Regions from separate parts of the Streptomyces sp. NPDC002309 genome, predicted to be linked through region 1. Evidence: riboswitches for the same ligand, from Rfam matches in the RefSeq annotation. Region 1 holds a riboswitch; the other holds the start of a gene.
The links. A riboswitch is a leader RNA that binds a small molecule or an ion and turns the genes downstream of it on or off. The one in region 1 is predicted to bind glycine.
Positions count from the first base shown of each region.

Region 2: linked by a shared signal. The riboswitch ahead of gcvP (aminomethyl-transferring glycine dehydrogenase) and the one ahead of gcvT (glycine cleavage system aminomethyltransferase GcvT) in region 1 are both predicted to bind glycine.

Region 1 is NZ_JBSFCI010000011.1:694-5,793, reverse strand. Features, by position in the region: gene ACWCPM_RS11785 (enhanced serine sensitivity protein SseB) at 1-10, opposite strand, end outside; gene ACWCPM_RS11780 (AAA family ATPase) at 83-751, opposite strand; glycine riboswitch at 974-1,073, shown strand; glycine riboswitch at 1,074-1,191, shown strand; gene gcvT (glycine cleavage system aminomethyltransferase GcvT) at 1,226-2,344, shown strand; gene gcvH (glycine cleavage system protein GcvH) at 2,458-2,835, shown strand; gene glyA (serine hydroxymethyltransferase) at 2,850-4,115, shown strand; gene ACWCPM_RS11760 (L-serine ammonia-lyase) at 4,190-5,100, shown strand, end outside.
Region 2 is NZ_JBSFCI010000059.1:19,585-24,684, reverse strand. Features, by position in the region: gene ACWCPM_RS32165 (bifunctional nuclease family protein) at 249-722, shown strand; gene ACWCPM_RS32160 (MerR family transcriptional regulator) at 984-1,667, shown strand; gene ACWCPM_RS32155 (DNA polymerase IV) at 1,733-3,082, shown strand; gene ACWCPM_RS32150 (PRC-barrel domain-containing protein) at 3,093-3,464, opposite strand; glycine riboswitch at 3,578-3,676, shown strand; gene gcvP (aminomethyl-transferring glycine dehydrogenase) at 3,851-5,100, shown strand, end outside.

The sequences.
Region 1 (5,100 bases):
GGAAGTCCATCTGCCTACCGCCTGCTCCGTACCAGTGCTACCGGCTGAAAAGGCTAACCCGCCCGCCCCGCCGCCCGTGGCGTCAGCCCGTGAAACCGATTCTGCGCAGGGTGTTCGCCGCGGACCGGTCCAGGAGGATCGCGGCGCCGCAACCACGGGGCAGGTCACCGCGCTCGGAACGGCGCACCAGGCGGGCGGCGGCGCGGCGGTGGCGCAGGAACGCGTACCGCGAGACACCCCGGCCGCGCTCGCGCTGGCCCGCCAGCGCCTGCTCGGCGGTGACGTCGAGCAGCAGCATGTGGAGGGTGCCGCCCCGACGGCGGGCCTCACGGGCCAGCCAGGCGCGCACCCATGCCTGCGTCCCGCAGTCGTGGACGACGACGCCCCTGCCGGAGCGCAGGGCGCGGCGCAGCCCCGCGTAGTGGGCGAGCCGGACGAGCGGGCGGTACACCGCGTACGGCAGCCAGTGCGGCGTCCCGGCGTCCCAGCGGTCGCGGGTGTCCTGGGAGTCGATGCGCGCGGCGCGGACCGCGCGCCGCATGAGGGTCGACTTGCCGCTGCCGGGCAGGCCGGTGATCACGACTAGGTCACGGGGGGCGAAGAGCAGGGCGTGCGGGCTGCGGCCCGCACGGTCGCGCAGGTCACGGACCACGGGGAACGGCAGGGCGCCGCACGCCTCCCGGGCCGGGGCGGTCGGCTGCTTGGGCAGTGCGAGGCCCGCGGTGGTCGCGTAGGCCGTTGTCCTGTTCACCGTGATCGTCCTCCCCTGGGGCGGTTCACGAGTCACCGTCCCCGTCGAGTGTAAAGAGAAGGTGATCGGGGGCGTCACGTGTTTCCGTCCGGTTCCGGCTACAAGCCTGCTACAACACACTGTGCCCGGTCGTGGACGCTGTGCGTCCCCTGGGGAAAGGTCCCCCTGCCGCACGCGGGCGATGCGTGCAATGATGTGGCCGCCAACTGCATACCGGCCGCTTGAATCCGCGCGGGAGAGTTCCCTGGCACATCGTGCCCGGGGCGCCGAAGGAGCAAGTCCCTCCCTTGAATCTCTCAGGCCCCGTTACCGCGCGGGCGAGGCACATCTGAAAAGCGGGCCGCTGCCGCAGTGGCTCCACCCAAGGTGCAAACCATGATCCCTCCTTCCACGGGACGGTCATGGCGAACCTCTCAGGTTCCGATGACAGATGGGGAGGAACGACCTCGCCGTCATGCCTTGGGAGACCGACCGATGAGCAGCACCGCACCCCGTCGCACCGCGCTCGATGCCCTGCATCGCTCGCTGGGCGCGACCATGACCGACTTCGCCGGCTGGGACATGCCCCTGCGCTACGGCTCCGAGCGCGACGAGCACCTCGCCGTGCGCACGAAGGCCGGACTCTTCGACCTCTCGCACATGGGTGAGATCACGGTCACCGGCCCGCAGGCCGCCCTGCTCCTGAACCACGCGCTCGTCGGCAACATCGCCTCCGTCGGCGTCGGCCGCGCCCGCTACACCATGATCTGCCAGGCCGACGGCGGCATCCTGGACGACCTGATCGTCTACCGGCTCGCCGACACCGAGTACATGGTCGTGGCCAACGCGAGCAACGCGCAGACCGTGCTGGACGCCCTCACCGCGCGCGCGGAGGGCTTCGACGCCGTCGTCCGCGACGACCGGGACGCCTACGCCCTTCTCGCCGTCCAGGGCCCCGAGTCGCCCGGCATCCTGGCGCGGCTGACCGACGCCGACCTCGACGGGCTGAAGTACTACGCCGGCCTGCCCGGCACCGTCGCGGGCGTCCCGGCGCTGATCGCGCGCACCGGGTACACCGGTGAGGACGGCTTCGAGCTGTTCGTGAAGCCGGAGCACGCCGTCGCGCTGTGGGAGGCGCTGACCGAGGCCGGCGCGGGCGTCGGACTGGTCCCGTGCGGGCTGTCCTGCCGGGACACACTGCGCCTGGAAGCCGGCATGCCCCTCTACGGGAACGAGCTGACCACCTCGCTCACCCCCTTCGACGCCGGGCTCGGCCGGGTGGTGAAGTTCGAGAAGGAGGGCGACTTCGTCGGGCGCGAGGCGCTCACCGAGGCCGCCGCGCGCTCCGAGGCCAAGCCGCCGCGCGTCCTCGTCGGGCTGATCGCCGAGGGCCGCCGGGTGCCGCGCGCCGGGTACGCCGTCGTCGCCGGCGGCGAGGTGATCGGCGAGGTCACCTCCGGCGCCCCCTCCCCCACGCTCGGCAAGCCCATCGCCATGGCCTACGTCGACGCCGCGCACGCGGCTCCGGGCACGCCGGGAGTCGGCGTGGACATCCGGGGCACCCACGAGCCGTACGAGGTCGTGGCGCTGCCGTTCTACAAGCGCCACAAGTAGACACTGGACCCGGGTCCATGTGACCCGGGGCACATTTCGCCTGCTCACGCACAGTTCGAGCGGGCGCCCCCCCTTTCCACAGCACTCCCCCGCGTACAGGAGAATCCAGGCCCATGAGCAACCCCCAGCAGCTGCGGTACAGCAAGGAGCACGAGTGGCTGTCGGTCGCCGAGGACGGCGTCTCGACGGTCGGCATCACCGAGTTCGCGGCGAACGCGCTCGGCGACGTCGTCTACGCCCAGCTCCCCGAGGTGGGCTCCCAGGTGACCGCGGGCGAGACCTGCGGCGAGCTGGAGTCGACCAAGTCGGTCAGCGACCTGTACTCCCCGGTCAGCGGTGAGATCACCGAGATCAACGAGGACGTGGTGAACGACCCGTCGCTGGTGAACTCCGCGCCCTTCGAGGGCGGCTGGCTGTTCAAGGTGCGGATCGCGGAGGAGCCCGCCGACCTGCTCTCCGCCGACGAGTACGCCCCCCACACCGCCGGCTGAGGAGTCGTAGCCACATGTCCGTCCTGAACACCCCGCTGCACGAGTACGACCCGGACGTCGCCGCCGCCGTCGACGCCGAGCTGCACCGCCAGCAGTCCACCCTCGAGATGATCGCCTCGGAGAACTTCGCTCCGGTCGCGGTCATGGAGGCGCAGGGCTCCGTCCTGACCAACAAGTACGCCGAGGGTTACCCCGGCCGGCGCTACTACGGCGGCTGCGAGCACGTCGACGTGATCGAGCAGATCGCGATCGACCGCGTCAAGGAGCTGTACGGCGCCGAGCACGCCAACGTGCAGCCGCACTCGGGCGCCCAGGCCAACGCCGCCGCGATGTTCGCGCTGCTCAAGCCCGGCGACACGATCATGGGTCTGAACCTGGCGCACGGCGGGCACCTGACCCACGGCATGAAGATCAACTTCTCGGGCAAGCTCTACGACGTGGTCGCGTACCACGTCGGCGAGGACGGCCTGGTCGACATGGACGAGGTCGAGCGCCTCGCCAAGGAGAACCGCCCGAAGCTGATCGTTGCCGGCTGGTCGGCGTACCCCCGGCAGCTGGACTTCGCCGCCTTCCGGCGGATCGCCGACGAGGTCGGCGCGTACCTCATGGTCGACATGGCCCACTTCGCGGGTCTCGTCGCGGCCGGGCTGCACCCGAACCCGGTGCCGCACGCCCATGTCGTGACCACCACCACCCACAAGACGCTGGGCGGCCCGCGCGGCGGTGTGATCCTCTCCACGGCCGAACTGGCCAAGAAGATCAACTCGGCCGTCTTCCCCGGTCAGCAGGGTGGCCCGCTGGAGCATGTGATCGCCGCGAAGGCCGTCGCCTTCAAGGTCGCCGCCTCCGAGGACTTCAAGGAGCGCCAGCGGCGTACGCTGGACGGCGCACGCATCCTCGCCGAGCGGCTGGTGCGGGACGACGCCAAGGCGGTCGGCGTGGACGTGCTGACCGGCGGCACGGACGTGCACCTGGTCCTGGTCGACCTGCGCGACTCCGAGCTGGACGGCCAGCAGGCCGAGGACCGGCTCCACGAGGTCGGCATCACGGTCAACCGCAACGCCGTCCCGAACGACCCTCGCCCCCCGATGGTGACGTCCGGACTGCGGATCGGTACGCCCGCGCTGGCCACCCGCGGCTTCACGGCCGACGACTTCGCCGAGGTCGCGGACGTGATCGCCGAGGCGCTGAAGCCGTCGTACGACGCCGAGGCGCTCAAGGCACGGGTCAAGGCCCTGGCCGACAAGCACCCGCTGTACCCCGGCCTCAACCCGGCCTGACGCAACAGATGCACCCCGTGGGCTCCACACCGGCGTGGAGCCCACCGCACCACCCCCTGCCCCAAGGAGTCACCGTGGCCATCTCGGTCTTCGACCTGTTCTCGATCGGCATCGGCCCGTCCAGCTCCCACACGGTCGGCCCCATGCGCGCGGCGCGCATGTTCGCCGGCCGACTGCGCGGCGAGGAACTGCTGGACTCGGTGGCCTCGCTGCGCGTCGAGCTGTACGGCTCCCTGGGCGCGACCGGCCACGGGCACGGCACGCCCAAGGCGGTGCTGCTCGGTCTGGAGGGCGCCTCACCGCGCTCGGTGGACGTCGAGACGGCCGACGAGCGGGTGGAGGCGATCAAGAACGCCGGCCGGCTGCAGCTCCTCGGCGAGCGCGAGATCGCCTTCGACTTCGACAGGGACCTCAAACTCCACCGCCGCAAGGCCCTCCCCTACCACGCCAACGGCATGACGCTGTGGGCGTACGACGCCTCCGGGGCGGAGCTGCTGTCCAGGACGTACTACTCGGTGGGCGGCGGGTTCGTCGTCGACGAGGAAGCGGTCGGCGCGGACCGCATCAAGCTGGACGACACGGTCCTCAAGTACCCCTTCCGCACGGGCGACGAGCTGCTGCGCCTGACGAAGGAGACGGGCCTGTCGATCTCGGCCCTGATGCTGGAGAACGAGCGCGCCTGGCGCACCGAGGAGGAGATCCGCTCCGGACTGCTCGACATCTGGAAGGTCATGCAGGCGTGCGTGGGGCGCGGCATGAGCCGGGAGGGCATCCTGCCCGGCGGGCTGAAGGTGCGCCGCCGCGCCGCCAACACCGCGCGCAAGCTGCGCTCCGAGGGCGACCCGAAGGCCCTCGCCATGGAGTGGATCACGCTGTACGCGATGGCGGTGAACGAGGAGAACGCGGCCGGCGGACGGGTCGTCACCGCCCCCACCAACGGCGCGGCCGGCATCATCCCGGCGGTCCTGCACTACTACGTGAACTT
Region 2 (5,100 bases), on a different contig from region 1:
GTCCGTCCCGTGGTGGCCGAGAGGTGGCCGTGGCGGCTCGGCCGACGGCCGGACAGGGCCGTCCGGGCGCAGGGGCTCCGGTCCGTCGTGGCCCCAGGCGCGCGGGCGCCAGGCTGCGCGCGCCCCCGAGCTGCGGGCACGTGCCCGGCGCACCGGGGTGAGCGCGAAGCGGGTGGGTGACGGCCGGATCGCGTGGGGGATGACGGCCCGACTACCCAAACGTCCCGGGCACGGCCTAGGGTTGCTGTGTGAACGAGCTCGATGTCGTAGGTGTCCGGGTCGAAATGCCCTCCAACCAACCGATCGTGCTCCTGCGCGAAGTGGGAGGCGACCGTTACCTCCCCATCTGGATCGGGCCGGGGGAAGCGACGGCGATCGCCTTCGCCCAGCAGGGCATGGCCCCCGCGCGACCGCTGACCCACGACCTGTTCAAGGACGTGCTGGAGGCCGTCGGCCAGGAGCTCACCGAAGTACGCATCACGGATCTGCGTGAAGGTGTCTTCTACGCCGAGCTGGTCTTCGCCAGCGGTGTCGAGGTGAGCGCCCGCCCGTCCGACGCCATAGCGCTCGCCCTGCGCACCGGTACGCCGATCTACGGCAGTGACGGGGTGCTCGACGACGCCGGTATCGCGATCCCCGACGAGCAGGAGGACGAGGTGGAGAAGTTCCGGGAGTTCCTCGACCAGATCTCGCCCGAGGACTTCGGCACCAGCAGCCAGTGAGTGTGGCGGCCCGCGCGGACCCGGGGTCCGCGGCGGGCCGGTATGTGCCCGGCGCCGTGTCGCGCGCTCCGGCACGTGCCAGTGGCGACTGAGAGCGTCACGCGACTTTCCGCCAGAGCATTCGGCTAGCCTTTCCCCGCGGTGGGGTGCGGGAAACCACTCTCAGGGTGATTATCACTCGGCGTGCCGAGTGTGGCGATCGTTGACGCACCCTTGGTGACTGCCTACCGTCGAGAAGGCAGGTCAAGGACGGAGGTCGGCGTGAGAACCAGCGGCGACGGTACGGCTGGGGGTGCCCCCGGACGCGGTTTCGGGGAGAGCGGTTCGTACCCTCCCCCGAGCTCTCGGCTTCGCCCGAGTGGGGGGTACCCTCCGCACGGCAGGGCGACTGATCACGCTCCGCAGCGACCTATGGCCGTTCCCGGCGGCGGAGGGGCGGCGCCCATGGCGTCCGAGGAGATCGGCTACCGAGGCCCGACGGCCTGCGCGGCCGCGGGCATCACCTATCGGCAACTGGACTACTGGGCCCGGACGGGCCTCGTCGAGCCCAGTGTGCGGCCGGCCCACGGGTCCGGTACGCAACGCCTGTACAGCTTTCGCGACGTCGTCGTACTGAAGATCGTCAAGAGATTCCTCGACACCGGGGTCTCGCTGCAGAACATCCGCACCACCGTCCAGCACCTGCGCGAGCGTGGCTTCCAGGACCTGGAGCGGATGACACTGATGAGCGATGGCGCCACGGTCTACGAGTGCACCTCGCCCGACGAGGTCCACGCCCTGCTCCAGGGTGGCCAGGGGGTCTTCGGGATCGCCGTCGGTGTGGTCTGGCGGGACGTGGAGAGCGCCCTGTCGCAGCTGCACGGCGAGCGGATCGACACCGGTGAGACGCTGGTCGGGCACAATCCGGCGGACGAGCTGGCGCGGCGGCGCAACAGGGCCGTCTGAGGCACTGCCGACGGCGGCCCGTGGCCACGGGGGCGTTGTCAGTGCCGTGAGGCAGCATCGGACCTGTGAGAACCGCGCCCACGATCCTGCATCTCGACATGGATGCCTTCTTCGCCTCGGTGGAGCAGGCGTCCAAGCCGAGCCTGCGCGGGAAAGCCGTGATCGTCGGTGGGCTCGGACCGCGCGGAGTGGTGGCGACCTGCTCGTACGAGGCCCGGGTGTTCGGGGTGCATTCGGCGATGCCCATGGGCCAGGCGCGCAGGCTCGCGCCGAACGCCGCCTGCCTGGTGCCGCGCTTCGGGCTGTACCGGACGATCAGCGAGCAGGTGATGGCCCTGCTGCGGGCGATGTCGCCGCTGGTGGAGCCGTTGAGCCTGGACGAGGCGTTCGTCGATCTGGAGGCCGGTGGGGCCGCCAGGGACCGGGAGTCGGCTCGGCTGGCGGGGGTCAGGCTGCGCGCCGACATCCGGGCCGTCACCGGTCTCACGGGGTCGGTCGGGCTCGCCGCCTCCAAGATGCTCGCGAAGATCGCCTCCGAGGAGGCCAAGCCGGACGGACTGGTGCTGATCGAGCCGGGCACCGAGCGGGCGCTGCTGGGCCCGATGTCGGTGCGGACGCTGCCGGGGGTGGGACCCGCGACGGGCGACCATCTGCGCCGGGCCGGGATCGTCACGGTGGAGGAGATCGCCGAGGCGGGCGAGGACGAACTCGTCCGGCTCCTGGGCAAAGCGCACGGGCACGCGCTGTACGCCATGGCGCTGGCCCGTGACGACCGTCCCGTGGTCGCCGAGCGGGAGGCGAAGTCCGTGTCGGTCGAGGACACCTACGACGTGGACATCCATGACCGGGTCCGGGTCGGGCTGGAGGTGCAGCGGCTCGCGGACCGGTGTGTGCGGCGGCTGCGCGGGGCCGGGCTCTCCGGCCGGACGATCGTGCTGAAGGTGCGGCGGTACGACTTCTCGACGCTGACCCGTTCCGAGACGCTGCGGGGGCCCACGGACGACCCCGCGGTGGTGCGGGAGGCGGCGGCCCGGCTGCTGGACTCCGTGGACACGACCGGGGGCGTGCGGCTGCTGGGGGTCGGCGTCAGCGGCCTGGCCGACTACACCCAGGAGGACCTGTTCGCGCAGGCGGCGGGGGAGCGGGACGCGGGGCCGGCGGAGGGCGCCGCGGACGAGCCCGAGCGGGAGGAGGCGGGGCCCGTCACGAGACGGTGGGCCGCGGGGCACGACGTGCGGCACGCCGAGCACGGGCACGGATGGGTGCAGGGCAGCGGGCTGGGGAGAGTGACCGTGCGCTTCGAGACGCCCGGGTCGGAGCCCGGGCGGGTGCGGACCTTCCGGATCGACGATCCCGCGCTGGAGCCGGCCGATCCGCTGCCGCTGGTGGCGCGAAGACCCGAGCTTCAGGGCTGAGTCCTCCGGGTCACGTCTCTTCCGAGCCGGCCAGCTTGCCGAAGTCGTGGTCCGGGAGCGTCGGGGGAGCGGCCACGTCGAGGCCGTAGTGGTGGTAGAGCTGGAGTTCCTGCTCCGGGGAGAGGTGCCGGCCGACGCCGAAGTCGGGGGCGTCCTTGATGAGGGCGCGCTCGAAGGGGACGTGCAGCGTGCCGTCGATCAGCTCGCTCGGCTCCAGGGGGACGAAGGCGTCTCTGCTGAACAGGCCGGTCCGTATGGCCGCCCACTCCGGTACGCCGGTCGCGTCGTCGAGGTACACCTCGTCGATGGTGCCGATCTTGCTGCCGTGACGGTCGAATGCCTTGCGGCCGATCAGGTTGCGCGGATCGATATCGGTCTGCACGGGCCCTCCACTGGTTCGCACCTCGTCCGTAAGCACAACAAAAGAGCACATTGCGGGACGCGGCCACTCGAACGCCGGGGCGTTGACCTCGCTGGTACCCTGGCAGCGGCTGCTGACCCCGTGCGGGAGAGTCCTCCGGAGATCACACCGGGGGGCGCCGAAGGAGCAAATCCTCCCCGGAATCTCTCAGGCCCACGTACCGCACGGAAGAGGTCACTCTGGAAAGCAGAGCGGGTGTCACGGCTCCCGCTCTCACCGACGGTGCAAGCCGGACGTCCTGTGGCGGCCGGTGAAGCTCTCAGGTTGTGATGACAGAGGGGGAGGCCGTCGGGGCACCCGTGCCGGGGTGTCCCTCGAAGGTCGCGTCAGACCAGGAGGCCTCCGCAATGACCGCCCAGCGCATCCCGCTCTCCGAGCTCGAACAGGGCATCCCCTTCGAGCAGCGTCACATCGGGCCCGACCAGGAGGCGCGGGCCAAGATGCTCGCGCAGGTCGGCTACGGCTCGCTCGACGAGCTCACCGCCACCGCGGTACCGGATGTGATCAAGAACGCCGCATCCCTCGCTCTGCCGGGCGCCCGCACCGAGGCCGAGGTGCTGCGTGAGCTGCGCTCCCTCGCCGACCGGAACCAGGTGCTGGGCTCCATGATCGGGCTCGGCTACTACGGGACCTTCACCCCGCCGGTCGTCCTGCGCAACGTCATGGAGAACCCGGCCTGGTACACGGCGTACACCCCGTACCAGCCGGAGATCTCGCAGGGCCGGCTGGAGGCGCTGCTGAACTTCCAGACCGTGGTCGCCGACCTCACGGGGCTGCCGACCTCGGGTGCCTCGCTGCTCGACGAGGGCACGGCCGCGGCCGAGGCGATGGCGCTCTCCCGGCGCATGGGCAAGAACAAGAAGGGCCTCTTCCTGGTCGACGCGGACGCGCTGCCGCAGACCATCGCCGTGATCCAGGGCCGCGCCGAGCCGACCGGGGTCGAGGTGGTCGTCGCCGACCTCGCCGGCGGTATCCCGGCCGAGATCGCGGACCGTGAGATCAACGGCGTGCTGATCCAGTACCCGGGTGCCTCCGGGGCCGTACGCGACATCAAGGCCGTCATCGACCAGGCGCACGAGCGGGGCGCGCTCGTCACCGTCGCCGCGGACCTGCTGGCGCTGACGCTGCTGAAGTCGCCGGGTGAGCTGGGCGCGGACATCGCCGTCGGTACCACGCAGCGGTTCGGTGTCCCGATGGGCTTCGGCGGGCCGCACGCCGGTTACATGGCGGTGCAGGAGAAGTTCGCGCGCAGCCTGCCCGGGCGGCTCGTGGGCGTCTCCGTCGACGCGGACGGCAACAAGGCCTACCGGCTGGCGCTCCAGACGCGCGAGCAGCACATCCGGCGTGAGAAGGCGACCAGCAACATCTGCACCGCGCAGGTGCTGCTCGCCGTGATGGCCGGGATGTACGCCGTCTACCACGGGCCCGAGGGCCTGGAGGGCATCGCACGGCGGACCCACCGGTACGCCGCGATCCTCGCCGCGGGTCTGCGTGACGGCGGTGTCGAGATCGTGCACGGCGCCTACTTCGACACCGTCACCGCGCGGGTGCCGGGCCGGGCGGCCGAGGTCACCGCCGCCGCGCGCGCGAACGGCGT